DNA from 4 places in the Klebsiella variicola genome. Region 4 is predicted to be linked to each of the others. Evidence: predicted binding sites of a transcription regulator. Region 4 holds the regulator's gene; each other region holds the start of a gene.

Region 1 (7,495 bases), 2.4 Mb from region 4:
GAAAACCTGAGCGTCGATCGGCTGGCGGCAGAGGCGAATATGAGCGTCTCGGCGTTTCACCATAATTTTAAATCGGTGACCAGTACTTCACCGCTGCAGTATTTGAAAACCTACCGTTTGCACAAGGCGCGCATGCTGATGATCCATGATGGCATGAAGGCCAGCGCGGCGGCGATGCGGGTGGGGTATGAAAGTCCTTCGCAGTTCAGCCGCGAGTTTAAGCGCTACTTCGGTATGACGCCCGGGGAAGATGCCGCACGAATTCGCACGATGCAGGGCATGTAATATCGGGAAGGGCAAGCCGGGCGGGCGCAGGCCCCCCGGCAGGTGGCCGTCAGGCGCTGCAGTATTTCTTTTTGATCACCACGAACAGCGTGCCGAGCAGGCCCGCCAGCAGCAGAGCAATCGGCAGGATCATCAGGCAGGTCATGACCTGATCTTCATGGCGCTTCACAAACGGGATCATGCTCAGCGCATAGCCGAGACCCGTGACCACGCCAACCCACAGCAGGGCGCTCAGCCAGTTGAAGAACTGAAAGCGGCGGTTCGGCAGGCCGGAAATCCCCGCCATGGTTGGCAGCAGGGTGCGGACAAATGCCAGAAAGCGGCCCGCGAGCAGCGCCAGCAGGCCGTGGCGATCAAACATACAGGTGGCGCGCTGATGGTACTTATGCGGCAGATGCGCCAGCCAGCCTTTCACCGTTTGCGTATTGCCCAGCCAGCGCCCTTGCACATAGCTCAACCAGCAGCCGAGGCTGGCGGCGGCGGTCAGAATGGCGATAGTGGGCACAAAGTCCATGACGCCTTTAGCAATCAGCGCGCCGGCGAGCAGCAGCAGGCTGTCCCCCGGTAAAAAGGACGCGGGCAGCAGCCCGTTTTCCAGAAACAGGGTGGCGAACATAACCAGATATACAACGCCCACAACGTGAGGGTTCGCCAATGCGGCAAAATCATGTTGCCACAACGCGGCGACAATCTCTTGAATGACAACCATGGACTTTCCTAAGTGGTACCGTATTGTTGACTAGTGTACTCCTGAAGAGACCCGAGCACCTTGATCCCGGGCGCAACAAAAGCGGCCGCTTTGCTAAAAAGCGTCCGCTATTGTTGCCACTGACTGTCACTTTACACGATACGCGCGAAGCCCGCTGCTAAATCCGCCTGCAGATCGTCAACATTTTCGAGACCAATGTGCAAACGGATCAACGTGCCGCTGAAGTCGACTTCCGCATCCGGTCGGATGTGAGCGATTTGCTCCGGCTGATTGGCCAGAATCAGCGATTCAAAGCCGCCCCACGAGTAGGCCATGCTGAACAGGCTGAAGTTGTCGAGATACGCTGCCAGCTCAGCGTCGTTGAGACGCTTGTTGAGCACAAACGAGAACAGCCCGCTGCTGCCGGTAAAATCGCGCTTCCAGAACTCATGGCCTTTACTGCCGGGCAGGGCGGGGTGGTTGACCCGCGCCACCTGCGGATGCTGCGCCAGCCACTCGGCGATGCGCAGGCTGCTTTCATGATGCTGACGCAGGCGCACGCCCAGGGTGCGCAGGCCGCGGCTGGTCATATAGGCGGTATCGGCGTCCAGCATTTGTCCCATCAGATAGGCATTCTCACGCAGCTGCGGCCAGCAGCGCGCGTTCGCCACCGCAGTGCCGACCATGGCGTCGGAATGGCCGATCAGGTATTTGGTACCTGCCTGAATAGAAATATCGATGCCAAAATCCAGCGCTTTGAACAGGATCCCCGCCGCCCAGGTGTTATCGATCATGATAATCGCTTCCGGCGCGACCTGACGCACGGCGGCGACAATCGCTGGCACATCATGCACTTCCATGGTGATGGAGCCAGGCGATTCAAGGAACACCACGCGGGTCTCCGGCCGAATAAGTTGGGCAATATCGGCGCCGATGAGGGGATCGAACCAGCTGGTGGCGACGCCGAGTTTAGCGAGAATTTTGGTACAAAAATCCTGGCTTGGCTCATAGGCGGTATTGGTCATCAGCACATGGTCGCCCTGTTCGACGAACGCCAGGATGGTGTTGGCCACCGCGGCCGCGCCACAGGGGAAGAGGGCGCAGCCGGCGCCGCCTTCCAGCTCGCACATCGCTTCCTGCAGCGAGAAGTGGGTCAGGGTGCCGCGACGCCCGTAGAACAGCTCGCCGTTGGCCCGATTGCGGGTGGCGTGCTTTTTGGCCTCTACGGTGTCGAAAACCAGCGATGACGCGCGCTGGATCACGCTGTTCACTGAGCCCTGGGTATATTTTTTGCTCCGTCCGGCGTTGACCAGCGCGGTATCAAGATGTTTATCAGCCATGTTGATGAACCTGTTTTTATACGTCTGGACGTCTAAACTAGCATGAATCTTCTTTTCTGTACCAGCGCGGCGCCGATACAGGCGAAAATTTTACCAGGCCCCCGCTAAGCCGCTTTTTTACTGCGTGAGCGCAAGGAAAATAAACGTGATTTGCTGCACAGTGTAAATACTAATGAGAACCACTATCAATTCGATGTCGTTTTGATATTATTGTGGGCAGATTTTGTGATTATCGTCGTGGAGATAGAGCGTGGGTAATAATTTGATGCAGGCGGATCTCTCCGTTTGGGGTATGTATCATCATGCCGATATTGTCGTTAAGGTGGTGATGATTGGCCTGATTCTGGCGTCGGTCGTCACCTGGGCCATCTTTTTCGGCAAAGGGGCGGAAATCCTCGCCAGCAAGCGTCGCCTCAAACGTGAACAGCAGCAGCTGGCGGAAGCCCGCTCTCTCGATCAGGCCAGCGATATCGCCAGCGCCTTTGAGGCGAAGAGCCTGACCACCCAGCTTATCAATGAAGCGCAGAACGAACTCGAACTCTCTGCCGGTGCGGAAGACAATGAAGGCATCAAGGAACGCACCGGTTTCCGCCTTGAGCGCCGCGTCGCGGCGGTCGGTCGCCATATGGGGCGCGGCAATGGTTATCTGGCCACCATCGGCGCCATTTCGCCGTTCGTGGGTCTGTTCGGGACCGTCTGGGGCATCATGAACAGCTTTATCGGTATCGCCCAGACGCAGACTACCAACCTTGCGGTGGTAGCGCCGGGCATCGCGGAAGCGCTGCTGGCGACGGCCATCGGCCTGTTCGCCGCCATCCCGGCGGTGGTCATCTATAACATCTTTGCCCGCATGATTGGCAGCTACAAGGCCTCGCTCGGCGACGTCGCCGCTCAGGTGCTGCTGCTGCAAAGTCGCGACCTGGACCTCAGCGCCAGCGGTGTGAAGCCGGTGCGTAGCGCGCAGAAATTACGGGTAGGTTGATCGGCTATGGCGATGCGTCTTAATGAAAATCTGGACGATAACGGCGAAATGCATGAGATCAACGTGACGCCGTTTATCGACGTCATGCTGGTTCTGCTGATTATCTTTATGGTGGCTGCGCCGCTGGCGACGGTTGACGTGAAGGTGAATCTGCCGGCCTCCTCCAGCCAGCCGCAACCGCGACCGGAAAAACCCATTTATCTGTCGGTGAAGGCGGATAAGAGCATGTTCCTCGGCAACGACCCGATTACCGAAGCGAATATGATTAACGCCCTGGATAGCCTGACCGCCGGCAAAAAAGATACCACTGTCTTCTTCCGCGCGGATAAAACCGTCGATTACGAGACGATGATGAAAGTGATGGATACCCTGCATCAGGCGGGCTATCTCAAGATCGGGCTGGTGGGCGAAGAGACCGTCAAAGCCAAATAATCCGATTCTGTTCCTGAAAAGGCTGGCCGCGCGCCGGCCTTTTTTATGGCCGTCTGCCGGCGATGTGTTGGCCTGGCGTTGCCATCACGTTATCTGTCTGAGATATAATGTCGCTTCTTTTTGTTAACTAACAGGATTATATGGAACGCTTTCTGGAAAACGCTATGTACACTTCGCGCTGGCTGCTGGCACCGGTTTATTTTGGCCTTTCGCTGGGACTGGTCGCGCTGACCATCAAATTTTTTCAGGAGATCGTCCACGTTCTGCCGCATATCTTCAGCGTCAGCGAGTCGGAATTGATCCTGACGCTGCTGTCGCTGGTGGACATGACCCTGGTGGGTGGCCTGCTGGTGATGGTGATGTTCTCGGGCTATGAGAATTTCGTGTCGCAGCTGGATATCAATGAAGGGAAAGAGAAGCTGAGCTGGCTCGGTAAAATGGACGCCACCTCTCTGAAGAATAAAGTCGCGGCGTCAATTGTGGCGATCTCCTCTATCCACCTGCTGCGGGTGTTTATGGATGCGAAAAACGTGCCGGACAACAAGCTGATGTGGTACGTGATTATCCACCTGACCTTCGTCCTTTCGGCCTTTGTGATGGGCTATCTCGATCGTCTGAACAAAGTGAAACACTGATCTCTTCTCTCCCGGCGGTGTTAGCCGCTGGGCTTTTTTCTCCCCCGTTTCTGCTTCTCTGCGCTGGCGTATGTCCGGGCTTCTGCTTTGCTTAAAGGGCGCTTAACAACGGAGGCAAGGTGATGACGCGATTAACGGCCAAAGATTTCCCGCAGCAGCTGCTCGAGTATTATGACTACTATGCCCACGGCAAAATCAGCAAACGCGAGTTTCTCCAGCTGGCGGGGAAATATACTGTCGGCGGGATGACCGCGCTGGCGCTGTTTAATCTGCTGAAGCCCGACTATGCCCTGGCAGAGCAGGTACCGTTCACCGACCCGGATATCCGTCCGGAGTATATTCATTATCCCTCTCCTGACGGCCACGGCAAAGTGCGGGCTTACCTGGTGACGCCGACGAAAATAGCCGACAAAGCGCCCGCCGTTGTGGTGGTACATGAGAACCGAGGCCTCAATCCCTACATTGAAGACGTAGCCCGGCGGGTCGCGAAAGCGGGATATATCGCGCTGGCGCCTGATGGCCTGAGCGCCGTCGGCGGCTATCCGGGGAATGATGATGAAGGCCGCGCGCTCCAGCAGAAAGTCGATCCCGTGAAGCTGATGAATGATTTTTTTGCGGCGGTCGCGTTTATGGCGAAGCATCCACAGGCGACGGGGAAGGTCGGTATCACCGGGTTTTGTTACGGCGGCGGCGTCAGCAACGCGGCGGCGGTGGCGATCCCGGAGCTAGCCTGCGCGGTGCCGTTTTACGGCCGCCAGCCGCCGCTGAAGGAGGTCGATAAAATTAAAGCGCCGCTGCTGCTGCACTATGCCAGCCTCGATAGCGGCATTAATGAAGGCTGGCCCGCCTATGAACAGGCGTTGAAGGAACACCATAAAGTCTACGAGGCCTATCTCTATCAGGGCGTGAATCACGGCTTTCATAATGATTCCACGCCGCGCTACGATCGGGCTGCGGCTGATCTGGCCTGGCAACGCACGCTGGCATGGTTTGAGAAGTATTTACGCTAGCGCAAACGACATAAATAGCGCTACCGCTCGCTCAAAAAAACGCTATATAATTTATTATACAGCGATTGGGAGGGCGCGATGGAAAATCATTTTGGCAAAGGCTTAATGGCGGGGCTACAGGCTTCCTATGCTGACACCGCCGCGCATGCGGCGAATTTTTGCGCCGACTATAAACGCGGGTTTGTGCTCGGCTACTCGCACCGCATGTTTGAAAAAACCGGCGACCGCCAGCTCAGCGCGTGGGAGGCGGGGATCCTGACCCGTCGCTATGGCCTTGACAGAGATATGGTGATGGATTTCTTCAAAGAAGGTGGGTCGGGTATGGCGATGCGCTATTTTCTGGCGGGCTATCGGCTGGAAAGCTAAACAGGACGGCTTCGCAGGCGGAGCCGTCCTGTGGTGGGAACCCTTTCCCGTCAGCGGGAAAGGGTGAAGACCTTACGCCTGGCGCTTATCTTCCGTTTGGGTGTCAAAGTCGCGGGCGTCGTGGCGCTCATGTAGCTGCTCATTGAGCGGGCCGTTGGTGCGGTTGACGATGCGTCCGCGCTTGACGGCCGGGCGGTTGCCGACATCCTGCGCCCAGCGCAGCACGTTTTTATAGCTCCCGGCGTCGAGGAACTCCGCCGCGTTATAGACATTGCCCAGCACTACGTTGCCATACCACGGCCAGACAGCCATATCGGCGATGGTGTACTCCTCGCCGGCCACATAGCGACCGCGGGCGAGCTGTTTGTCCAGCACGTCGAGCTGGCGTTTGGCTTCCATCGTAAAGCGGTCGATCGCGTACTCGATCTTCACCGGCGCATAGTTATAGAAGTGGCCGAAGCCGCCGCCGAGGAATGGCGCCGCGCCCTGGAGCCAGAACAGCCAGTTGAGGGTTTCGGTGCGGCCGGCAGGATCTTTTGGCAGGAAGAAGCCAAATTTTTCCGCCAGATAGAGAAGAATGTTGCCGGACTCAAATACCCGGGTCGGCGGCGTGGTGGAGTGGTCGCTGAGGGCCGGGATCTTCGAGTTCGGGTTGATATCGACAAAGCCGCTGGAAAACTGATCCCCTTCGCCAATGCGTATTAGCCAGGCGTCGTACTCCGCGCCGCTGACGCCCAGCGCCAGCAGCTCCTCCAGCATGATGGTCACCTTCTGGCCGTTGGGCGTGCCCAGTGAGTATAGCTGGAGCGGATGGGTCCCGACCGGCAGGACGCGTTCATGGGTCGCGCCGGAAACGGGACGGTTGATATTGGCGAACGCGCCGCCGCTGTTTTGCTTCCATTCCCACACTTTGGGTGGCTGGTAGTTTTGCTCTGACATGCTGGTTTGCCTTTTTCGTGGATGTACAAAAAGTGTAGCAGGTGACCTCAGGCCATAATCCGCGCGGCCCACACGCTGACATCATCGCCGCTGCCCAGATCCGGCTGCACCAGGCCATTGACCATAAAGGTCGGCGAGACGTGAATGCCGTTCTGACGGGCGTATTTACTGTGCCACTTGATCACGTCCTGCAGCTCCGGGCGGGCAAAGGCGGCCCCCAGCAGCACGTGACTGTAACGTTCAATGCGTTCAATGATTTGCTGCGGCGTGGCGTTCATATTCGGCCCGCTGCAGTGATCGGTAAACTCAAACTCTTCCCGATGGTCGGCCACGGCCTGCATCACCTTATGCGCCTGCTCTCTGCCATGCGGTAGGGTGGACGCGGCGAGGATGCAGCGGACGATAACCCCGGAGAACAGATGCCACGGTTGCGACTGCAGGCGTATCTTGATGGTGACGTTATCGGCGCCGACCTCATCGAGCAGATCGTCGAGCTTATTAAACGCGCGGACAGAGTAGGGGCAGGTGGGCTCAAGGAACACCTCAAACGTCCGCGGGCCGTGTCCCCAGACCAGCGGTTGGGCATTCAGATGCGAGGGTGTGCTCATTGTCGACTCCTGATGTTGCGTTGTTTTTTTGTTATATCACCGATAACGATATCACTTTTGTTTCCGGCTGCAGGGTTATTTTCCTTAACGGCACGATTAGCGAAACGAATGAGTGGTATCATCGTTACACCTCTGTCTGGTAAGTGCCTGCGGCAGGATAAGAAGAGGGAGTTTTGTTTCGCCAACTGCCCGGGCTGCATTAATTTGAGG
Region 2 (7,495 bases), 1.5 Mb from region 4:
GCGATTCCGCTTTGCCGTGGCCAAAGGTATGCTCTTCATCAGCAGGTTGCAGCGAATAGCGAACCACCAGCAGGTTGGTCAGCGAGGCGGCAATATCCACCAGCGAATCCACCAGCGCAGCCAGAATACTGACTGAACCGGTATACCACCACGCAAAAATTTTGATCAAAAGTAACGCGGAGGCCATGGCCGTCGCGGCGATAGCGGCGCGGCTGACCAACCGGCCATAAGATTGATTCATATAGGCTCCTTCTCCTGCAATGCGCTTAGTATAACCTGAACTTGTGACGCTCACGGGATACGCGAAGAAGTTGATTTGCCGAAAAAAGGGCAAAAAAAACCCCCACATCATGTGGGGGAAGACAGGGATGGTGTCTATGGCAAGGAAAACAGGGTTTGTTACTGGGGTTGCAGGGTGTTGCTACTACTCGAAAGCATCATTGCTGAGCCTTTCTGCATCCTTGCAACCTCACGCAACTGATCCATACGTTGCTGGTGCTTAGCATTTAAAACCGCTTGCTGCTCTGGCGTAAGCAGGTGATACATCTGGTTGCGGACCTTAGCCATCTCGACCTGGCGAGCAACCTGTTCCTGCGCCATCTTTTCTGCCTGAGCGCGCACAGCGTTTTCATCAAAATTTTCTGCGGTGACAAGGCGATGCATTGTCTCCATTTCGCTAACATTAACGGGGAGCCTGTCGTGGCGTGCCCGTTGCATAAGATCCCGTAACTGCTGACGTTGCTGCTCGGTTAAACTTATGCCGTCAAACATATGGCTCTGGCTACCGCGCTGTCCCCCTTCGTCTCCGGGGAGCCAGTTAACGCTGGTAACGACTTCAGCGGCCTGGCTATATGCACTTAGCGCCAGCGTTGAGGCCATGACGGCAGCGATAACATTGCGCATCACATACTCCCAAAACGTTTGTGTCGCGATTCAACGAGAGACAGTCTACGATTCAGGCTGCAAACATGCGTCAGGGGGTGTAAAACAACGTAAAGTCATGGATTAGCGGGCCTTGATGACGTAATTTCTGCCTCGGAGGTATTTAAAAGATGAATAAAATCCTGTTAGTTGATGATGACCGGGAGCTCACCTCCCTGTTAAAAGAGCTGCTCGATATGGAAGGTTTTAACGTGCTGGTGGCCCATGATGGGGAACAGGCGCTGGCCCTTCTGGACGACAGCGTTGATTTATTGCTGCTCGACGTAATGATGCCGAAGAAAAACGGTATTGATACGCTGAAAGAGCTGCGTCAGACACACCAGACCCCGGTTATCATGCTAACAGCGCGCGGAAGCGAGCTGGATCGCGTTCTCGGCCTTGAGCTGGGCGCGGATGACTATTTGCCTAAGCCGTTCAACGATCGTGAACTGGTGGCCCGTATACGCGCGATTCTGCGCCGTTCCCACTGGAGCGAGCAGCAGCAGACGACCGAAGCCGGATCGCCAACGCTGGAAGTGGATGCCTTAAGCCTCAATCCGGGCCGTCAGGAAGCCAATTTCGATGGCCAGACGCTGGAGCTCACCGGTACCGAATTCACCCTGCTCTATCTGTTAGCGCAACATCTCGGCCAGGTGGTGTCGCGTGAACATTTAAGCCAGGAAGTGTTAGGCAAGCGCCTGACGCCGTTCGACCGCGCCATCGATATGCATATTTCCAACCTGCGGCGTAAGCTGCCGGAGCGCAAAGATGGCCATCCGTGGTTTAAAACGCTGCGTGGCCGCGGGTATCTGATGGTTTCCGCTTCATGATTGGAAGTTTGACTGCACGCATCTTCGCCATCTTCTGGCTCACGCTGGCGCTGGTGTTGATGCTGGTGCTGATGTTGCCCAAACTGGATTCCCGGCAGATGACCGAGCTGCTGGAAAGCGAGCAGCGTCAGGGCATCATGATCGAGCAGCACGTCGAGGCCGAGCTGGCCAACGATCCGCCAAACGACCTGATGTGGTGGCGCCGTCTGTTTCGCGCCATCGATAAATGGGCGCCGCCGGGACAACGCCTGCTGCTGGTGACCAGCGAAGGCCGCGTGATCGGCGCAGAACGCAACGAGATGCAGATCATTCGTAACTTTATCGGCCAGGCCGATAATGCCGATCATCCGCAGAAAAAACGCTATGGCCGCCTGGAAATGGTGGGCCCGTTTTCCGTCAGGGACGGTGAGGATAACTATCAGCTCTATCTGATTCGTCCCGCCAGCACCTCACAATCCGACTTTATCAACCTGCTGTTTGATCGACCATTGCTGCTGCTTATCGTCACGATGCTGGTCAGCGCCCCGCTGCTGCTGTGGCTGGCGTGGAGCCTGGCGAAACCGGCGCGTAAGCTGAAAAACGCCGCCGACGAAGTCGCCCAGGGCAACCTGCGCCAGCATCCGGAGCTGGAAGCCGGGCCGCAGGAGTTCTTAGCCGCTGGCGCCAGCTTTAACCAGATGGTGACCGCGCTGGAGCGGATGATGACCAGCCAGCAGCGGCTGCTGTCGGATATCTCGCATGAGCTGCGCACACCACTTACGCGCCTGCAGTTGGGCACCGCCCTGCTGCGTCGCCGCAGCGGTGAGAGCAAGGAGCTGGAGCGCATCGAAACCGAGGCGCACCGGCTGGACAGCATGATCAACGACCTGCTGGTGATGTCGCGCAATCAGGCCAAAAATGCCCTGGTCAGCGAGACGGTGAAAGCCAATCAGCTGTGGGGCGAAGTGCTGGACAACGCGGCGTTTGAAGCCGAGCAGATGGGTAAATCTTTCACCGTTGAATATCCGCCGGGCCCCTGGCCGCTGTACGGTAACCCTAATGCGCTGGAAAGCGCGCTGGAGAATATCGTCCGCAACGCCCTGCGCTACTCGCACACGAAGATTTCCGTCAGCTTCTCGGTGGATAAAGACGGGATTACGGTTAACGTCGACGACGACGGCCCGGGCGTCAGCCCGGAGGATCGCGAACAGATTTTCCGGCCATTCTACCGGACCGACGAGGCGCGCGACCGCGAGTCCGGCGGCACCGGTCTGGGGCTGGCGATTGTCGAAACCGCTATTCAGCAACACCGCGGTTGGGTGAAGGCCGACGACAGCCCGCTGGGTGGTTTACGCTTAACCCTTTGGCTGCCGCTGTATAAGCGCACCTGACTCTGTCCCGGCTTGCGCTGCGCTAAGCCGGGAACATCCCCGAAAATACTCAATATGGGGGAATTATTTCCCCCACAATCTCCGCGAACTATCCTCGATCTTACCGCTTAAACGCCGCTTCTGCAGCGTTCGGCTCCAGCTCACCGACAGGCCCGCAGCCGACAATAAACGATGATACTGATCATCATCAAACGGCATCTGCCAGGCAATCGCCCCGGCCTCATGGACACTGACATCGCTCAGCCGGGAAACCAGTTCGAGGGGCGCATCGCTGGAGACTTGCCCCCCGGCAATCACCCGATACAACCAGCCGGTCTTCCCGCTGTTTTGCACCAGCTGCGCCATATCACCGATCGCAAAATGAAAGTTGAGCTTGAAGCACGGCGATCGCGGCTGGGTGACCTGGATCAGCGCCTCGCCCCAGCGAAAGATATCGCCGATATAAACATTTTGCTCGGTAAGCCCGGTGGTGGAGAGGTTTTCGCCGAACGCCGGCGCGCAGAAGCGCTCGGCCTGCTGGGGGAATTCACGCATCCAGTCGGCATAGTGTTCGCGCGGATAGTGGCACAGCGCGCGGTCCGGCCCGCCGTGTATTTTCTTCTCCGCCTGCTCATCCCCATCGAGGCCGAGATCGCCGAGCTGCAATTCGCCATCGACCTGGATTTTGCCGATCGCGCTGGGGCGACTGCCCGCGTAGTCCCTGATTTTGCCGACAAAGACATTCACCGGATAATGCATGGCTGCTCTCCTTGCTACAGATATAAAAAAAGCGAGTCATCAGACTCGCTTCTCTCTTAGCGCAATGCAACCTTATTTTTTAGCGGCAAAACGCGCTGCAGCTTCGTCCCAGTTCACTACGTCCCAGAAGGCTTTGATGTAGTCCGGACGACGGTTCTGGAATTTCAGGTAATAAGCGTGTTCCCACACGTCCAGACCCAGGATCGGGAAGCCGGAAGCGCCGGAAATGGCTTCGCCCATCAGCGGGGAATCCTGGTTGGCGGTGGAGACAACGGCCAGTTTGTCACCTTTCAGGACCAGCCACGCCCAGCCAGAGCCGAAACGGGTCGCAGCGGCTTTTTCGAATTCCGCTTTGAAATTGTCTACAGAGCCGAAATCGCGCTCGATAGCCGCTTTCAGGTCGCCCTGCAGGGTGGTGCCGGTTTTCAGGCCTTTCCAGAACAGGCTGTGGTTAGCGTGGCCGCCCGCGTTGTTACGCAGTACGGTCTTTTTGTCAGCCGGCAGCTGATCCAGCTTGGTGATCAGCTCTTCAGCGGACAGGTTAGCGAACTCCGGCAGGCTTTCCAGCGCGGCGTTGGCATTGTTCACGTAGGTCTGATGGTGTTTAGTGTGATGGATCTCCATCGTCTGCTTGTCGAAGTGCGGTTCCAGAGCATCGTAAGCGTACGGCAGGGATGGCAGGGTATAGCTCATAATCATCTCCATTATTGTCGAGCGGCTCAAGTGTTAACGCCGCGTAAGCAGTTTGTCCATTATAGTTAATTAAATGGTATTGAAAATGCTTATCAATGCCGTATTTTTCATATGGATATAACCAGAAGAAATACCCGTCATTTTGTGATGTAGAACAACTAATTAAGCCCATGGTTGCCAGGGTTCGCCATCCTGTGGCAACGGCTTGAAGGCGGCCAAAGCGGCTAATTTTTACACTCATCACATCGGAAGCCGCCGTCTCCGATAAAAAAAGATGAGGATAAAATCAATGAACCACGCGATTACGATGGGTATTTTTTGGCATTTGATAGGGGCCGCCAGTGCCGCCTGTTTCTATGCCCCGTTCAAAAAAGTAAAACACTGGTCGTGGGAAACCATGTGGTCGGTTGGAGGGATCGTCTCCTGGCTGATCCTGCCCTGGGCCATCAGCGCCACGCTGTTACCCGACTTCTGGGCCTACTACCGCTCCTTTAACGCCTCCACGCTGCTGCCGGTCTTCCTGTTCGGCGCTATGTGGGGCATTGGTAATATCAACTATGGCCTGACCATGCGCTATCTTGGCATGTCGATGGGGATTGGCATCGCCATTGGCATCACGCTGATTGTCGGCACGCTGATGACGCCGATTATTAACGGTCAGTTTTCGGTGCTGATGCACACCCAGGGCGGTCAAATGACGCTGCTCGGCGTGCTGGTGGCGGTACTTGGCGTCGGCATCGTCACCCGCGCGGGCCAGCTGAAAGAGCGCAAAATGGGCATCAAAGCCGAAGAGTTCAATCTGAAGAAAGGGCTTCTGCTGGCGGTGATGTGCGGCATCTTCTCGGCAGGGATGTCGTTCGCGATGAACGCCGCCAAACCGATGCATGACGCCGCCGCAGCGCTCGGCGTCGACCCGCTGTACGCGGCGCTGCCAAGCTACGTAGTCATTATGGGCGGCGGGGCGCTGGTCAACCTCGGCTTCTGCTTTATTCGTCTGGCGAAAGTGAAGAACCTGTCAGTCAAAGCCGATTTCTCGCTGGCCAAACCGCTCATCATCAGCAACCTTCTGCTCTCCGCCCTCGGCGGCCTGATGTGGTATCTCCAGTTCTTCTTCTATGCCTGGGGCCACGCCAGCATTCCGACGCAGTATGACTATATGAGCTGGATGCTGCACATGAGTTTCTACGTGCTGTGCGGCGGTCTGGTGGGTCTGGTGCTGAAGGAGTGGAACAACGCCGGTCGTCGTCCGGTGAGCGTCCTGAGCCTCGGCTGCGTGGTGATCATCATCGCCGCCAATATCGTCGGCCTGGGAATGGCCAGTTAACCACCGGGTCATCAGCCAGACAACGACGGTCTTCAGGCGGCGGCGCGACTGCGCTGCCGCCACTGCCCCGGCGACATGCCGATTTCCCGGCTAAAAACCACCGAAAAGTAGTTACTGTCCTCAAAGCCGCACTGCATGGCGATATCGCCGATTAAGCGCTCGGTATGCTGCAGCAGATACTGCGCATGGCAGATCCGCAGCTGGCGTAAATAGTGATTGATGGTCATCCCGGTTTGCTGGCGAAACTGCTGGCGAAGCGCCCGCTCGCTGCCGCCCTCCTGCTCGCAGAAACGCTCCAGAACAAAGGGGCGGCTGAGGCTGGCCGCCAGCGCGGCCAGCAGTTTGTCCAGCAGCGCTTCGCGCTGCGTCGCCGCGGGATCATCCGTCGCGTAGCGATGGCGCTGCAACGTCAGCGCCAGCTGGGCAAAAAGCAGTTCGGCCATCGCATTTCCCTGCGCGTCGCGCCGGGCGCACTCATGCTCAAGCTGGCTAATCACCTGGCGCGCCTGCGCCATACCTGTGCTGCCCATGCGCCAGTGGGGCTTCCACGGCGTGCCAAAGAGGCCAGGGATCGTCCCCGCCCAGTCAAAATTGAGCTGCAGCCGCTCCGGGCAATAGATGATGTTCTGCAGGACTAAATCATTAACCGAAGCATAGGAGTGTTTATCTTCGGCGCGAATATAGAACAGATCGCCGCGGGTAATGCGCCAGGGGCGATCGTTAAGGACGTGCAGCCCGTTGCCGCGCCACACCAGCACCAGCTCGCAGAACTCGTGGGTATGCTCGGCAAAAACATTTTGCGGGTAGCGGTCAGCCACCGCCACTGCCTGCGTGGCGGAAGGGAAAAACTCCTCTTTACGTAGAATCAGACCGGCCACGGCTCACACTCCAAACGCGGATAAGGGCGCATTATTCGCGTTTTTAGCCCGCAATACGTTGACTCTTCTCGCGTTACTGAAGAATGGCGTCGCGGCCCTGGCGGATATCGCGCGGCGACCAGTCAAATTCGCGGCGAAAAAGCGTCGAAAAGTGGTTACTGTCGCCGAAGCCGCAGCGAAAAGCGATATCAGTCACGCTTTCATCGCTGTGGCGCAGCAGATGCCGGGCCTTCATCAGGCGCACCCGATTAAGATAGCGCTGCGGCGTCAGGCCGGTCTGCTGCTTCAGCTGGCGGTGCAGGGTACGCAGCGACAGCGAAAACTGCGCCGCCACCTCCTCCCAGCAGATCTCCTGGGCAAAATGATCTTCCAGCCAGGCCAGCAGCTGATTCAGCCGCGCATCATTGTTGGTAGCCTCTTCCGCAAGACTGCTTTTACGCAACAGCACCAGCAGCTGCATAAACAGGATCTCACGACTGGCGACGGCATGAGTATCCGTTTCGCTCCCCATGGCCTCCATCTGCGCCACGATATGCCGAACCTGCTGCAGGACCGTCTGGTTCACCCGCCAGTGCGATGGGTAGTTCCCCTCCTGCTCCTGGGGCAGCAGTTGGCTGACCCCGGCGAGAAAACGAAACGCATCCGGCGCGCGATAGAGCACGTTGGTCAGACACAGGTTATCCGTATGCTCGTACAGATGCCGGTCGTGATCGCGGATAAAACAGACCGAACCGCCGCCAA
Region 3 (7,495 bases), 110 kb from region 4:
GCGCCCACGTCGACATTATCTCCCCGCAGGCCTTTGAAGCCATCGGCCCGGTGGTCAGGGAGATTCTGGGGTAACGGTTGAGTTCGGGCTACAGCAGGTAGCCCGGCTCAGCGTAGCGCAAGCCGGCGAAAGAGGAGATTACCGGCGGCCCAGCGGTACCACCAGCGGCGTATGCGCCACCGGATCTTCAATGATCGTGCAGCGCAGACCGTAAATCCGTTCAATCAGATCGGCGGTGACGATCTCCTTCGGCGCCCCCTCGGCGACGATCTTGCCGTCGCGCAGGGCGATCAGGTGGGTGGCGTAGCGGCAGGCCTGGTTAAGATCGTGCAGCACCGCCGCCAGGGTATAGCCCTTCTCGCGATTCAGCTCACTCAATAGCTCCAGCAGGTCGATCTGATGGCTGATGTCCAGCCAGGTGGTTGGCTCATCCAGCAGCATAATCGCCGTTTCCTGGGCCAGCACCATCGCAATCCACGCCCGCTGCCGCTGGCCGCCGGAAAGCGTATCGACGCTCTGCAGCGCCAGATCGCTGATCCCGGTCGCCCGCATCGCCTTGTTCACCGCTTCTTCATCTTCTTTGCGCCAGCGGGTAAACAGCGGCTGGTGCGGATAGCGCCCACGGGCCACCAGCTCCTGCACCGTGATATCGCCAGGAGTGGTGGCATTCTGCGCCAGCAGCCCGATGCGGCGGGCAACCTCTTTACTGGCGTACTGCTGGATCTGCGCGCCGTCGAGCCAGACGTGGCCGCTGGCCGGCGTCATCAGGCGACTGAGGGTGCGCAACAGCGTTGACTTGCCGCAGCCGTTGGGGCCGATAATGGCGGTGAAGTGGCCGTCAGGGATGGTCACGTTCAGCGACTCGGCGATGGTCTTGTTACCGTAGGCCAGGGTTAACTGCTCGCCGCGCAAACGGGAGGGGACAGCACTCATTTTTTGCGGGACTCCTGAATCAACAATGCAATAAGGTAAATACCGCCGAGGCTGACGGTTAACACGCCAACCGGCAGCTGCCACGGCATAAACAGCCGCTGGGCGCCGTAATCGGCCAGCGCCAGCAGCAGCGCGCCGCACAGGGCCGACTGGGTCAGTCCCCAGCGGGCCGTGCCGCTCAGGCGGCGGGCGATATGCGGCGCCACCAGCGCAATAAATGAGATCGGCCCGGCCAGCGCCGTCGAGGCGGCGGTGAGCACCACCGCCACCAGCATCAGCAGCAGGCGCGAACGCTCGACCTGTACCCCCAGCGCGCAGGCGGTATCGTCGCCCATCTCCAGCAGTCGCATCCGGCGAACCAGCAGGGCGCTGCTCACCAGCATCAGCAGGATCAGCGGCGCCGACGGCCAGGTTTTACCCCAGGTCAGGCCGTTAAGCGATCCGGCGTTCCACAGGCCCGCAGAAAGGGCGGTCTCCAGCGAGGCGCGCAGCAGCAGCCAGGTGTTGAATGCCACCAGCATGGCGCGCACGCCGATGCCGATAATGATCAGGCGGAAGGTCTCGATCCCGTTGCGCCAGGCCAGCAGCCAGACCACCAGCGAGGTCAACACCCCGCCGGCCATCGCCGCCAGAGCAATCGCCGTCAGGTTCTGGCCGAAGAGGACCATCGCCACCAGCACGCCGCTCCAGGCGCCGGTGTTAAAGCCCATCACGTCCGGGCTGCCGAGCGGGTTGCGGGTCAGCGACTGGAAAATGGCGCCGCTGACGCCGAGCGCGGCGCCGATGAGCAGCGCCATTAACACCCGCGGCAGCCGCCATTCGTTCACCACCATCGCGACGTTGCGCGGCGCATCGCCGAACAGCGCCGAGAACACCTGGTCAATCGTCAGGGGCACCGGGCCTTGCGCCAGCCCGAGCAGGGAAATCAGCAGGCTGGCGGCCATCAGCACCAGGCAACTGGCTATCAGGCGGCGGGACGGGGCAATCACAGGCCACCTCCCCGCGGCTGGCGGCGCACCAGCCAGATCAGCACCGGCGCGCCGAGAAAGGCGCTCACCACCGATACCCGCAGTTCGCCGGGCACCAGCAGGCGGCCAATCACGTCGGCAAACAGCAGCAGGGCCGGGGTGGCGAGCAGGGTGACCGGCAGCGACCAGCGATGATCGGCCCCCACCAGCCAGCGCGCCATATGCGGCATCATCAGGCCGATAAAGGCGATGGGGCCGACGACGGCGGTGGCGCTGCCGCACAGGACGGTGATGACGATCAGGCCGATCAGCTGGGTGCGGGCGACGCGGCTGCCGAGGGCGGTGGCGGTATCGTTGCCGAGGCTCAGGCTGTTAAGCGCCCGGCTCAGCAGCAGGGCGGCGATCCCCGCCATCACCACCGGCAGCAGGACAATTTTCAGCGTCTGCAGGGTGCGGATATCCAGCGAACCGGCCTGCCAGAAGCGCAGCTGATCGTAGACGTCCGGGTTGAGCAGGGCGATGCCGTTGGACAGCCCCTCCAGCACCGCCGCAAGGGCGACCCCGGCGAGGGTGAGGCGCACCGGGCTCAGCTGGCCGCCGCCCTGACTGCCGGTAAAGGCCACCAGCAGCGAGGCGCAGAGCGCGCCGCAAAACGCCAGCAGCAGTTGCTCCTGCGGGGAGGTGATCCCGAACAGCGCCGCGCCGAGGACGATGGCGAAGCTGGCGCCGGAGTTGACCCCCAGCAGGCCGGGGTCGGCCAGCGGGTTGCGGGTGAGCGTTTGCATCAGCGCGCCGGCGAGACCGAGGGCGACGCCGGCCAGCAGACCGGCCAGGGTACGCGGCAGGCGCGCGTCCAGCACGATGGTGCAGTCGGCGCTTTGACAGGTTCCGCTGAAGGCGGTGAATACCGTGCCGATCGGCAACGATTTGGCGCCGATGGTCAGGCTAAGCGCGGCGGCTAAGGCGAGTAACAGCAACAATCCGGGCACGGCGACAGAGCGTACCGCGGTCGTAGAAAACGACATAACTGACATCCCTGATATGATAATGATAGTAATTATCGTTATCGATTTTATTCAGCTATGGTAGCATGACCCACAGTAAAAAGGGTATTAAAAATAACGACAAGGCGCTGTAATGAACCGACAATCCTGGCTGCTCAATCTCAGCCTGCTGAAAACTCACCCGGCGTTTCGCGCCGTTTTTATCGCTCGCTTTATCTCTATTCTGTCGCTTGGCCTGCTGGGCGTGGCCATTCCGGTCCAGATCCAGATGATGACCCATTCGACCTGGCAGGTCGGGCTGTCGGTGACGCTGACCGGCGCGTCGATGTTTGTTGGCTTGATGGTGGGGGGCGTGCTGGCTGACCGCTATGAACGTAAACGCCTGATCCTGCTGGCGCGCGGCACCTGCGGCGTGGGCTTTGTCGGTCTGTGTCTGAACGCCCTGCTGCCGGAGCCGTCGCTGGCGGCGATCTACCTGCTGGGGATCTGGGACGGGTTCTTCGCCTCGTTGGGGGTGACCGCGCTGCTGGCGGCGACCCCGGCGCTGGTGGGGCGGGAAAACCTGATGCAGGCCGGGGCCATCACTATGTTGACGGTGCGCCTTGGCTCGGTGATTTCGCCGATGATCGGTGGCCTGCTGCTGGCCACCGGCGGCGTGGCCTGGAACTTCGGCCTGGCGGCGGCGGGGACCTTTATCACCACCTTAACCCTGCTGCGTCTGCCGCAGCTGCCGCCGCCTCCGCAGCCGCGCGAGCATCCGCTGCGATCTCTGCTGGCGGGGCTGACCTTCCTCTGTCAGAGCCCGCTTATCGGCGGGATTGCGCTGCTTGGCGGTCTGCTGACCATGGCCAGCGCGGTGCGGGTGCTCTATCCGGCGCTGGCCGGGAGCTGGCAGATGTCGGCCGGACAGATTGGCCTGCTGTATGCCGCTATTCCGCTCGGTGCGGCGCTGGGGGCGTTGACCAGCGGCCAACTGGCCCAGACGGTGCGGCCGGGTGCGCTGATGCTGGCGACCACGGTGGGATCGTTTGTCGCCATTGCGCTGTTCAGCCTGATGCCGCACTGGGCGTTGGGCGCGCTGTGCCTGGCGCTGTTTGGCTGGCTGAGCGCTATTAGCTCGCTGCTGCAGTACACCCTGATCCAGACCCAGACGCCGGAAAATATGCTCGGGCGGATTAATGGTCTGTGGACCGCGCAAAACGTCACCGGCGACGCCATCGGCGCGGCGCTGCTCGGCGGATTAGGGGCGGTGATGACCCCGGCGGCATCCGCCAGCGCCAGCGGCTGGGCGCTGGCCCTCGTCGGCGTGCTGTTGGTGGGGCTGCTACGCGAGCTGCGCCGTTTCCAGCGCCCGGAAATCGTCAACGAAAGTTAAGTAGGGTGCGATTGCCCGGTGGCGGCTACGCCTTACCGGGCCTACAGTCTCGGGCATTGTAGGCCGGCGCAAGCGCCGCGTCGCCCGGCAAAGAGTTCAGGTTGCGTACCCGTCCTGATGCCCGGTGGCGGCTGCGCCTTACCGGGCCTACGGTCTGGCCTGGGGGACTCTGGCATTGTAGGCCGGGCAAGCGCAGCGCCGCCCGGCAAAGAGTTCAGGCCGCGTTCCCGTCCTGATGCCCGGTGGCGGCTGCGCCTTACCGGGCCTACGGTCTCGGGTATTGTAGGCCGGGCAAGCGGAGCGCCGCCCGGCAAAGAGTTCAGGTTACGTACCCGTCCTGATGGCACGGCCCGCGTTAGCCGAACAGGCTGGAGAGACGCTGGAGCACCAGCAGGGCGCTGTAGTAGTCAAGACGGAAGGTCTCGGTGCCCAGCGGGTAGACGCGTTTGCCTGCGACCGCCGGGAGATGCGCCAGCAGCGGGTTGGCGTAGATGGCATCCGCATCTTTCTGGTCGCCGGCGAACAGGAACAGGCTCTGGCCGTTCAGACCGGCCGCGAGGTTCTCCCCGCCCAGCTGCACGATATCGTGGCGTTTACCCTGGCTATGGCTGGCGGGCAGGCCGCCCGGCAGCGTCGCCAGGCTAAAGCCCAGCTGTTCGAGCATCTGCCCCTGGGCCGATGCCGGCGTCCAGATATTGGCGCTGTGCGCGGCGGCGGTATAGACCAGGGCGGTCACCGGCTGCGGCGGCAGTTTCATTTTTTCTTTTAACGAAACGAGCTGTTTATTGAAGTCGGCTATGCGCGCGCTGGCCTGCTGCTCATGGCCGGTGATCTGCCCCAGTTGGGTGAGCAAGGTTTGCCAGCTTTTATCGTCATAGTTGATGACCAGCGTCGGAGCGATCGTTTTGAGCTGATCGTACAGCGGCAGGGCAGAGTCGCCGCCGGTGGCGCTCACCAGGATCAGATCCGGCATCTGGGCGGCCACCGCTTCCGCGCTTGGTTCGCCGATGTACAGCCGCGCCAGCTTGCGGGCTTTGGCGACCTCGCTCCACTGGCGCAGAAAGCCCTGACTATCGGCGACGCGGTTGTTCGGCGTGGTGGCGCCGCTGGCGACCACCGGGGCGTCAATCGCCAACAGCGAGCCGGTGAGGGTCACGCTGGTGGAGACAATGCGCAGCGGCTGGCTTGGCAGGGTGTGTGTCCCGTAGTTGTCGGTGACCTGGCGCGGCCAGTCCGCCGCCTGGGCTGAGGTAATTCCTAAAAGCAACAGCATGCCGGTCAGCGCACCGCGGCGGCAGAAAGAAAAGAAGTTCACGTCATCGCATCCTGATTCGAAAGGTAATAAATGCGTCTCATTTTCAACTTTGCGTCAGCAGGATGCAAGCCAAAGTGGCGCGCAATGACGTAACGCGGTTGACATGGCGGGCAATACCTTTTAGGTTAGCCAACCAAAATACAAATGATAATTATTCGTAATATATTTATCGTTTTTGGAGGATGATATGGAAACGTCACTGGCTGAGGATGTACAGAAACACACCCAGACCCTGTCTCCGGACAGCTTCTTCTTTATGTCGCCGTACCGCAGTTTTAGCACCTCCGGCTGCTTCCGCCGCTTCTCACAGCCCGCTGTCGGCGGCGATGCGCTGAACGGCGAGTTCCAGCAGCAGATGGCCGCCGCTTTTGCCGAGGCCCGCGCGGCGGGGATCCGCAAGCCGGTGATGGTGGGGGCTATCCCGTTCGACACCTGTCAGCCTTCCGAGCTCTATATCCCCGAGCGCTGGGAAGCGTTCTCTCGCCCGGAAAAACAGCGTTCCGCCCGCTACGCCGCGCCGCTGGAGGCAATGGAAGTGGTGGAGCGCCGGGAGATCCCGGAGCAGGACGCGTTTTTAGCCATGGTGGAACGCGCTGCCGCGCTGACCGCCACCCCGGAAGTGGACAAGGTGGTGCTCTCAAGGCTTATCGATATTACCACCCGCGACCGCGTCGATAGCGGCGCGCTGATGGAGCGACTGATCGCCCAGAACCCGGCGAGCTTTAACTTCCATGTGCCGCTCTCCGACGGCGGCGTGCTGCTGGGCGCCAGCCCGGAGCTGCTGCTGCGTAAAGACGGGCCGCGCTTCAGCTCATTGCCGCTGGCTGGCTCCGCCCGTCGTCAACCGGACGATGTGCTGGACCGGGAAGCGGGCAACAGGCTGCTGGCATCCGGCAAAGATCGCCACGAGCACGAGCTGGTGACCCAGGCGATGAAGAGCGTGCTGGGCCCGCGCAGCAGCCAGCTGTCGCTGCCGGCATCGCCGCAGTTGATTACCACCCCAACGCTCTGGCACCTGGCAACACCAATCGAAGGCACCGCGCTGGCGCAAGAAAACGCCATGTCGCTGGCCTGTCTGCTGCACCCGACCCCGGCGCTGAGCGGCTTCCCACACCAGGTGGCGAAGCGCCTGATTGCCGAACTGGAACCCTTCGACCGTCAGCTGTTCGGCGGCATCGTCGGCTGGTGTGACGATGAAGGCAACGGCGAATGGGTGGTGACCATCCGCTGCGCGCGTCTGCAGCAGCGTACGCTGCGCCTGTTTGCCGGCGCGGGCATCGTTCCGGCCTCCTCGCCGCTGGGCGAATGGCGCGAAACCGGCGTCAAACTGACCACCATGCTTAACGTATTTGGCTTGAATTAAGAGGCAAGGATGATTGCATTTACCCGTTGGCCGGAAGAGTTTGCGGCCCGCTATCGTCAAAAAGGCTACTGGCAGGATCTGCCGTTAACCAATCTGATCACCCGTCACGCGGAAAACGACGCCGTGGCGATTATCGATGGCGAACGGCAGATTAGCTACCGCCAGTTTAATCAGCTGGTGGACAACCTTGCCTGCTCGCTGCAGCGCCAGGGACTGAAGCGCGGGGAAACCGCGCTGGTGCAGTTGGGCAACGTCGCCGAGTTTTACATCACCTTCTTTGCGCTGCTGCGCATCGGCGTCGCGCCAGTGAACGCGCTGTTCAGCCATCAGCGCAGCGAGCTTAACGCCTACGCCGCGCAGATTAAACCGGCGCTGCTGATTGCCGATCGCGAGCACGCGCTGTTTGCTGACGATAGCTTCCTCCATGCGTTTATCGCTGAGCATCCTTCCCTGCGCGTCGCACTGTTGCGTAACGACGGCGGCGAGCGCGATCTGGCGACGGAGATTAATCGCCCGGCGGATAACTTTGTCGCCAAT
Region 4 (7,495 bases):
ACAGGTTAGCCAGATAGTTAATATCTGCTTTGCCAAAGGCCAGGCGCTGGGTCATCGCCGGGAATACGGCGCAAAACCCTTCGCAGTAGCGGCAGGCGTTACATACCTGCATCACCCTTTCCACTTCCGCCTCCGGCTCGGTGATGATCTGCGCCTCAATGATCAGCTTCTCAAGCGACTTCATGGTGTTTCTCCTGCTGTGCCGCCCGGGCGGCTTGCTGGCCGGCAATGCGGCCGAAGGTGGTGCCGATCGACATCCCGACGCCGGCGGTATAGCCTTTGCCCAGCACGTTGCCGGCCATCATTTCCCCGGCGACAAACAGATTACGGCTGGGTTTGCCGGCGAAGTGGACGGCGGCGGTGTCGTCGACGTAGAGCCCGAGGTAGGTGAAGGTGATCCCCGGACGTAAGGCATAGCCGTAGTAAGGCGGCGTATCGATAGGCCGCGCCCAGTGGGTCTTTGGCGGCGTCAGGCCGGCGGTGGCGCAGTTATCCAGGCGGGTATGATCGAACTGGCCTGGCGCGCAGGCGGCATTATAGTCGGCGATGGTTTGCGTAAAGCGTTCGCTGTCCAGGCCGAGCTGGCGGGCCAGCTCGGGAAGGGTGTTGGCCTGAGCGCCGGGAAAGACGGGCGGCATAAAGTGGCCGATGGCTTTGCTGTCGATGATCGAGTAGCCGATTTGCCCGGGCTGGTGGGCGACCAGCCGGCCCCAGATGGCATAGCGTTTGGGCCAGAAATCTTCTCCTTCATCGTAAAAACGGTCGGCATCGCGGTTGACCACTACCCCCAGCGACACGCAGTCGACGCGGGTACAGATCCCGCCATCGTAGAGCGGCGCCCGGGCGTCAATGGCGACGCAGTGGGACTGCGAGGGATCGCCGATAATATCGGCCCCGGCGTCGATCATAAACTTGAGCAGCACTCCCTGGTTGAAGCGGGTGCCGCGGATGAGAAAGTTATCGGCGGGCCATTCACCGCTGTCATTTTGCCCCCAGGCCTCGCGCAGCCATTCGCGGTTGGATTCAAATCCGCCGGCGGCGAGGACGCAGCTTTTTGCAACAATCCGTTCCTCGCCCGCCAGCGCGGCGACAAATTCGCCGTTGCGCAGCTCGAGAGCCTGCACCGGTGTGTTGTAGCGGATCTGCACCCCCATTTGCTCCGCGCTGCGGTAATAGGCATTGACCAGCGCTTTGCCGCCGCCCATAAAAAAGGCGTTGGTGCGGGCCACGTGCAGGGCGCCGGAGAGCGGTGGCTGAAAGTTCACGCCGTGCTGGCGCATCCAGTCCCGGCATTGTGACGAGGTGCGGATCACCATTCGGGCCAGCGCTTCGTTGGTATTCCCCTCGGTGACGCGCAGCAGATCCTGCCAGTACTCTTCTTCCGGGTAGCTGTCGACCAGCACGTCCTGCGGCGCATCGTGCATACAGCGCAGGTTACGCGTGTGCTGCGAGTTGCCGCCGCGCCACTCCCGCGGCGCCGCCTCCAGCAGCAGCACCGAGGCGCCAGCTTCCCGGGCGGTTAAGGCGGCGCATAGCGCGGCATTGCCGCCGCCAATCACCAGTACATCCACCATTATCGGCTCCCTTACAATTTAATTAATTGTTAAATTTGTAATGGGAATGTAGGTGGTAACAGCGGTGAGGCGCTATGGTGTAATGCTAAAGAGGGGTTTAGTGAGCGTAAAGGGTAGCACCCGGCCAGCGGTCAGACTCCACCAGCTGGCGCATGACTTTGCTGAGTATCACTCGAGCCGCAAGGCCTGCCGGAGTGAGTTCATCATCAGACAGACTGACCAGAAAGTTGGGGCGACTGAGTATCGGGTTGACGACGTCGATCACCCTCAGCGCCTGATGGTCGAGGTGGGAGATGGCGGCCCCGGGCTGCAGGGTGGCCCCCAGTCCGCTGCGCACGGCCTGCATCAGCAGGGCCAGACCGTCAATGTCCGCCACCACCTCAACGCTGAGATGATGCTGCTGGCAAACTGCCTCCAGCCTGCCGCGCAGGCCATGGCCCTGGCTTGGCATAATCAACGGCAGGGAGGTGAGCTGGTCAGGGGAGATGTGGTCCTCCTGCAGGGGGGCCAACAGCGCATGGGTGCCAATCAGGAACAGGCGTTCTTCCAGCACCGGTCTGGCGCTCCAGCGCAGGATCTTTTCCTGCTGGAAAACGATAGCTAAATCGAGCTGGCGGGTGTTGATCATCCGCTCCAGATTACCGGAGAGGCTTTCCACCAAATGCAGGCGCACGTCGGGATAGCTTTCGCGCATCGCATTGATGAACGGGACGCCGAGAACGGAGGCGGTGCTGGGGGCCATGCCGACGCTAACGTGGCCTGACAGGCGCGCCTCGCGGGCGGCGAGGATGGCATCATCGGCATGGCGCAGCGCCAGCTGTGCCTGCGAGTAGAAAGCGAGACCCGCGCTGGTGGGCGTGACCCCGCGGGAGGTCCGCTGCAGCAGGCGAATGGCCAGTTCGTTTTCCAGGCGTGCGATCTGCTGGCTGAGCGCCGAGACGCCGATATTAAGATCAAGCGCGGCGCGCCCCATGCTGCCGGTTTCAACAATGCGCACAAAATAGCGTAGCTGGCGAAGTTCCATATCAACTCTCCGGACAAAACGAGGACGCGGGAAGGTCACCTGTGGGACGAGAGCGGTAAGGGCAGCAGAGGCGCCCATAAAAAAGCCAACCGGCAGGTTGGCTTTTCAGTCTCAGCGAAGCGGGGAATTATTTTTCCACCGCGTCGTGGGCGTGTTCGTCCTCGCGGCAATCACCTTCCGCACAATGACCGTACAGATACAGACTGTGGTTGGTCAGGCGGATGCCGTGGCGGGAGGCAATTTCACGCTGGCGTAATTCGATCGAGTCATCGCTGAATTCGATCACTTTGCCGCAGTCGAGGCAAATCAGGTGATCGTGGTGATGCTGCTGGGTCAGTTCGAAAACGGATTTACCGCCTTCAAAATTATGACGAGTCACGATACCGGCATCATCAAACTGGTTGAGTACGCGGTAAACGGTCGCCAGACCGATCTCTTCGCCCATGTCGATCAGGCGTTTATATAAGTCTTCCGCACTGACATGATGGTTATCCGGTTCCTGCAGCACTTCAAGGATTTTCAGTCGAGGAAGTGTGACTTTCAGGCCAGCCTTCTTTAATGCGGTATTGTTGTCAGTCATGCGGAATCTGTCCTGTTGCTAAACGATCTACTTCCTTCAACGGAAGTCATACAGAAATTAACCCGACGTAATGCGTCTCATTATAGAACTGCCACTGGTAAATGAAAACTGCAAGCATCAGGCCTGGTTTGCTGTCAAAAACGAGGCACCAGCTACAAACTGCGTCACGTGCCTCGTAGAATCAGTGGACATTGTACAGATATGTGATTAAAAGTTAAAAACTTGTAGCTATTAGTTTGATTGCTTTTGTCTATTAATGCGACGCAACTCAATGATTGCGCCGCTTAATCATCAGGCGTTTTTGATTTCTTCGAGGTGCAGCTCTTCGGCAACCTGCTTCACCCATTTCTCAACGCGCTCGTTGGTCAGCTCCGGCTGGCGGTCTTCATCAATGGCGAGGCCGACGAAGTGGTCGTCATCCGCCAGGCCTTTGGAGGCCTCAAAATGATACCCGGCTGTCGGCCAGTGACCGACGATGGTCGCGCCGCGCGGCTCAATGATGTCGCGGATGGTGCCCAGCGCGTCACAGAAGTATTCTGCGTAGTCTTCCTGGTCGCCACAGCCGAACAGCGCCACCAGTTTACCATTGAAGTCGATCTCTTCCAGCGTCGGGAAGAAGTCGTCCCAGTCACACTGCGCTTCGCCGTAGTACCAGGTCGGGATACCGAGCAGCAGAATGTCGTGGGCTTCCAGGTCTTCTTTGCTGCTTTTGGCAATGTCGTGAACATCAGCAACATCTTTACCAAGCTGCTTTTGAATCATTTTTGCAATATTTTCGGTGTTGCCGGTGTCGCTGCCAAAAAAGATGCCGATGATTGCCATGAGTAAAATAACCTCTTGAAACTTAAATGATGTGGTAGGGACGCGATGCCCATAGATAACGGCAATCATAGCAGAACAGGCAAGGGCGCGGAAACAGCAATCACGCCCGACTGCACACTCTGCTACACGAATGCGGATTTTTCGCGGAAAGTTAGACTTTTCCCTGGCTGTGCAGGGCGCGCAATTGGGTCATCAGCATCTCTTCAATGAGATCGCTACGGCTCATATTACGCGCTTCCGCCAGTTCATTGAGCGCATCGACCGCGTCGGCGTTGAGTTTTAACTCGACGCGCTTCAGCCCGCGAACCTTATCGCGTTTCAGCTGGTTACGTTTGTTGATGCGCAGTTGTTCATCGCGCGACAGCGGATTGGTTTTCGGTCTTCCCGGGCGACGCTCGTTTGCGAACAAATCTAATGTCGTACGGTCCGTTTGTTCTTTTGCCATGATTCTGAGTGACTTCGGGGAAACAAGCTGCCGGGCTCTAGCCGGCGCAGATAGCGCGCCATCATACATCAGGCGAACGGCTGCGCCAACGACCGCGGGCATTCTGCGGCGCGGTCGGGCATATTTTAGCCAATCAGGCGGCGATGCTCGTCAGATAGCGGCGGATGGCGCGTAACACCGCCTCGGGTTTCTCGGCATGCACCCAGTGTCCGGCGCCAGCGATGACGTGCGCCCGGGCCTGCGGGAACTGCGCCAGCAGCGCGTCGCGGTAGGCGTCGGTCACATAGGGCGAGTTGCCGCCGGGAATAAACTGCGTCGGGTGCGGCCAGGCCGGAATGGTTTCCCAGCCGACGATATGCGGGTACTGGTCCCACAGCACCGGCACGTTAAAGCGCCATTCGCCGTCGACAAAAGATTTCAGCAGGAACTGAATCACGCCCTCTTCCCGCAGATGCTCACGCATCACCTGCGCCGCCTGCTGGCGGCTGCTGGCGGAGGATTCGCTGACGGCGCGGATAGCGGCGAAGATCTCATCATGGCGGCGCACATGATAATCCACCGGCGCGATATCGATCGCCACCAGTCCGCTGATGCGTTCCGGCGCCAGGGCGGTCAACGCCATCACCGCTTTCCCGCCCATCGAATGGCCGATAAAGGTGGCGCGCTCGATCTGGTGCGCGTCGAGCGTATCAAGCAGATCCTGCGCCATGGCGGGGTAGGTCATCTCTGGCGATCGCGGCGACAAACCGTGGTTGCGCATATCGACCTGCACAATATCGTGGTCGGCGATCAGGTCGCGGGCGAGGATGCCCAGGTTGTCCAGGCTGCCAAACAGACCGTGGACCAGCACGATCGGGGAGTGGTTGTGCGGATTCTGTGCAGATTGCGCTCGGCTATTTAATTTCATGGCAAAGTTCTTTTTTTCGCTCCGTCGGGTTAGGGTATTATGTTGGACATTCTGCCATCCGGCTGCAAGACCCAGAAGTTTTCTGAGTTTTACCGCCATCCTGGTTTGACGCTATCCGCGGTTGGGATTTGTACTTATAATCCCAACGATTTGTATTCAGAAAAGATATCGCACTGGATTAAGATGAAAACAATTGAAGTTGATGATGAACTCTATCGCTATATTGCCAGCCACACTCTGCATATCGGCGAGAGCGCATCCGACATTTTACGGCGCATGCTGAAATTTTCCGCCGTTTCCCAACCGGCTACACCGGTCAGCAAAGCCGCGCCGGCACTGGCGCCAGCGCCTGCCGTGGAGGTGAAACCCGCTAACCCGGCGAAAGATAAAGTCCGCGCCATGCGCGAGCTGTTGTTATCTGATGAATACGCCGAGCAGAAGCGTGCGGTGAACCGTTTCATGCTGGTGTTGACGACCCTCTATTCTCTGGACAATAAAGCATTTGCCGAGGCGACCGAGTCTCTGCATGGCCGCACGCGCGTCTACTTTGCAGAAGATGCGCGTACGCTGCTGAAAAGCGGTAATCAGACCAAACCAAAACAGGTTCCTGGTACACCGTGGTGGGTTATCACTAATACCAATACCGGCCGTAAATGCAGCATGATTGAGCACATCATGCAGTCGATGCAGTTCCCTGCGGAGCTGATTGAAAAGGTTTGCGGCACGATCTAGCTTTTTAACATTTGCACCAGAAGGATCAGGCAATGGCAATCGATAAACGTGCGGGGCAGCCTGCGCAACAGAGTGATTTGATTAACGTCGCCCAACTGACTGCTCAGTACTACGTGCTGAAGCCTGAAGTCGGTAATGCGGAGCATGCGGTAAAATTCGGCACCTCTGGCCATCGCGGTAGCGCGGCGCGCCACAACTTCAACGAACCGCATATCCTGGCCATCGCCCAGGCCATTGCGGAAGATCGTGCGAAGAACGGGATCACCGGTCCGTGCTATGTCGGCAAAGATACCCACGCCCTTTCCGAGCCGGCGTTTATTTCGGTGCTGGAAGTGTTAACCGCCAACGGCGTTGACGTGATCGTGCAGGAAAACAACGGCTTCACTCCGACGCCGGCGGTCTCCAATGCGATTCTGGTGCATAACAAAAAAGGCGGTCCGCTGGCAGACGGCATTGTGATCACCCCGTCACACAACCCGCCGGAAGATGGTGGTATCAAGTACAACCCGCCAAACGGCGGCCCGGCTGATACCAACGTCACCAAAGTGGTGGAAAACCGCGCCAACGAACTGCTGGCCGCCGGCCTGCAGGGCGTGAAACGCATTTCTCTGGACGCGGCGCTGGCTTCTGGTCACGTTAAAGAACAGGATCTGGTGCAGCCGTTCATTGAAGGGCTGGCGGACATCGTCGACATGGCGGCGATCCAGAAAGCGGGCCTGACGCTGGGCGTCGATCCGCTGGGCGGGTCCGGTATCGAATACTGGAAACGCATTGGCGAACACTACAAGCTCAATCTGACCATTGTGAACGATCAGGTTGACCAGACCTTCCGCTTTATGCACCTCGATAAAGACGGCGCCATCCGTATGGACTGCTCCTCAGAGTGTGCGATGGCGGGCCTGCTGGCGCTGCGCGATAAGTTCGATCTGGCGTTTGCTAACGATCCGGATTACGACCGCCACGGGATTGTCACCCCAGCCGGGTTGATGAACCCGAACCACTACCTGGCGGTAGCGATCAACTACCTGTTCCAGCATCGTCCGCAGTGGGGCAAAGAGGTGGCGGTGGGTAAAACGCTGGTCTCCTCCGCGATGATTGACCGGGTGGTGAACGATCTGGGCCGCAAGCTGGTGGAAGTGCCGGTGGGCTTTAAATGGTTTGTAGACGGCCTGTTCGACGGCAGCTTCGGCTTCGGCGGCGAAGAGAGCGCCGGGGCCTCCTTCCTGCGCTTTGACGGCACGCCATGGTCCACCGATAAAGACGGCATCATCATGTGCCTGCTGGCGGCGGAAATCACCGCAGTGACCGGGAAAAACCCGCAGGAGCATTATAACGAACTGGCTGAACGCTTCGGTGCGCCGAGCTACAACCGCCTGCAGGCTTCCGCAACTTCCGCGCAGAAAGCGGCGCT

The links. The regulator Fur, encoded in region 4, represses iron uptake genes when iron is present. The targets are predictions, from matches to a motif close to ATAATAATGAGAACNACTATCAA.
Region 1: a site for Fur is predicted at 2,480-2,502, ahead of exbB (tol-pal system-associated acyl-CoA thioesterase). Genes of this name have one in related genera too.
Region 2: a site for Fur is predicted at 4,626-4,648, ahead of sodA (superoxide dismutase [Mn]). Genes of this name have one in related genera too.
Region 3: a site for Fur is predicted at 5,734-5,756, ahead of fepB (Fe2+-enterobactin ABC transporter substrate-binding protein). Genes of this name have one in related genera too.

The regions. Positions count from the first base shown of each region.
Region 1 covers NZ_CP010523.2:735,705-743,199, forward strand. The annotation lists gene SP68_RS03500 (AraC family transcriptional regulator) at 1-285, shown strand, start outside; gene yghB (DedA family general envelope maintenance protein YghB) at 335-994, opposite strand; gene metC (cystathionine beta-lyase) at 1,126-2,313, opposite strand; gene exbB (tol-pal system-associated acyl-CoA thioesterase) at 2,564-3,295, shown strand; gene exbD (TonB system transport protein ExbD) at 3,302-3,727, shown strand; gene SP68_RS03525 (TIGR00645 family protein) at 3,868-4,362, shown strand; gene yghX (YghX family hydrolase) at 4,485-5,372, shown strand; gene SP68_RS03535 (DUF2623 domain-containing protein) at 5,451-5,738, shown strand; gene yghU (glutathione-dependent disulfide-bond oxidoreductase) at 5,811-6,677, opposite strand; gene SP68_RS03545 (DsbA family protein) at 6,725-7,285, opposite strand; gene SP68_RS28110 (hypothetical protein) at 7,306-7,428, shown strand.
Region 2 covers NZ_CP010523.2:5,402,521-5,410,015, forward strand. The annotation lists gene fieF (CDF family cation-efflux transporter FieF) at 1-241, opposite strand, end outside; gene cpxP (cell-envelope stress modulator CpxP) at 400-903, opposite strand; gene cpxR (envelope stress response regulator transcription factor CpxR) at 1,053-1,751, shown strand; gene cpxA (envelope stress sensor histidine kinase CpxA) at 1,748-3,121, shown strand; gene yiiM (6-hydroxyaminopurine reductase) at 3,185-3,859, opposite strand; gene sodA (superoxide dismutase [Mn]) at 3,932-4,552, opposite strand; gene rhaT (L-rhamnose/proton symporter RhaT) at 4,842-5,876, shown strand; gene rhaR (HTH-type transcriptional activator RhaR) at 5,909-6,754, opposite strand; gene rhaS (HTH-type transcriptional activator RhaS) at 6,828-7,495, opposite strand, start outside.
Region 3 covers NZ_CP010523.2:4,007,941-4,015,435, reverse strand. The annotation lists gene entF (enterobactin non-ribosomal peptide synthetase EntF) at 1-74, shown strand, start outside; gene fepC (iron-enterobactin ABC transporter ATP-binding protein) at 139-933, opposite strand; gene fepG (iron-enterobactin ABC transporter permease) at 930-1,922, opposite strand; gene fepD (Fe(3+)-siderophore ABC transporter permease) at 1,919-2,926, opposite strand; gene entS (enterobactin transporter EntS) at 3,039-4,280, shown strand; gene fepB (Fe2+-enterobactin ABC transporter substrate-binding protein) at 4,636-5,595, opposite strand; gene entC (isochorismate synthase EntC) at 5,783-6,958, shown strand; gene entE ((2,3-dihydroxybenzoyl)adenylate synthase EntE) at 6,968-7,495, shown strand, end outside.
Region 4 covers NZ_CP010523.2:3,900,455-3,907,949, reverse strand. The annotation lists gene tcuB (tricarballylate utilization 4Fe-4S protein TcuB) at 1-184, opposite strand, end outside; gene tcuA (FAD-dependent tricarballylate dehydrogenase TcuA) at 171-1,574, opposite strand; gene tcuR (tricarballylate utilization LysR family transcriptional regulator TcuR) at 1,672-2,598, opposite strand; gene fur (ferric iron uptake transcriptional regulator) at 2,726-3,178, opposite strand; gene fldA (flavodoxin FldA) at 3,470-4,000, opposite strand; gene ybfE (LexA regulated protein) at 4,152-4,445, opposite strand; gene ybfF (esterase) at 4,579-5,352, opposite strand; gene seqA (replication initiation negative regulator SeqA) at 5,536-6,084, shown strand; gene pgm (phosphoglucomutase (alpha-D-glucose-1,6-bisphosphate-dependent)) at 6,117-7,495, shown strand, end outside.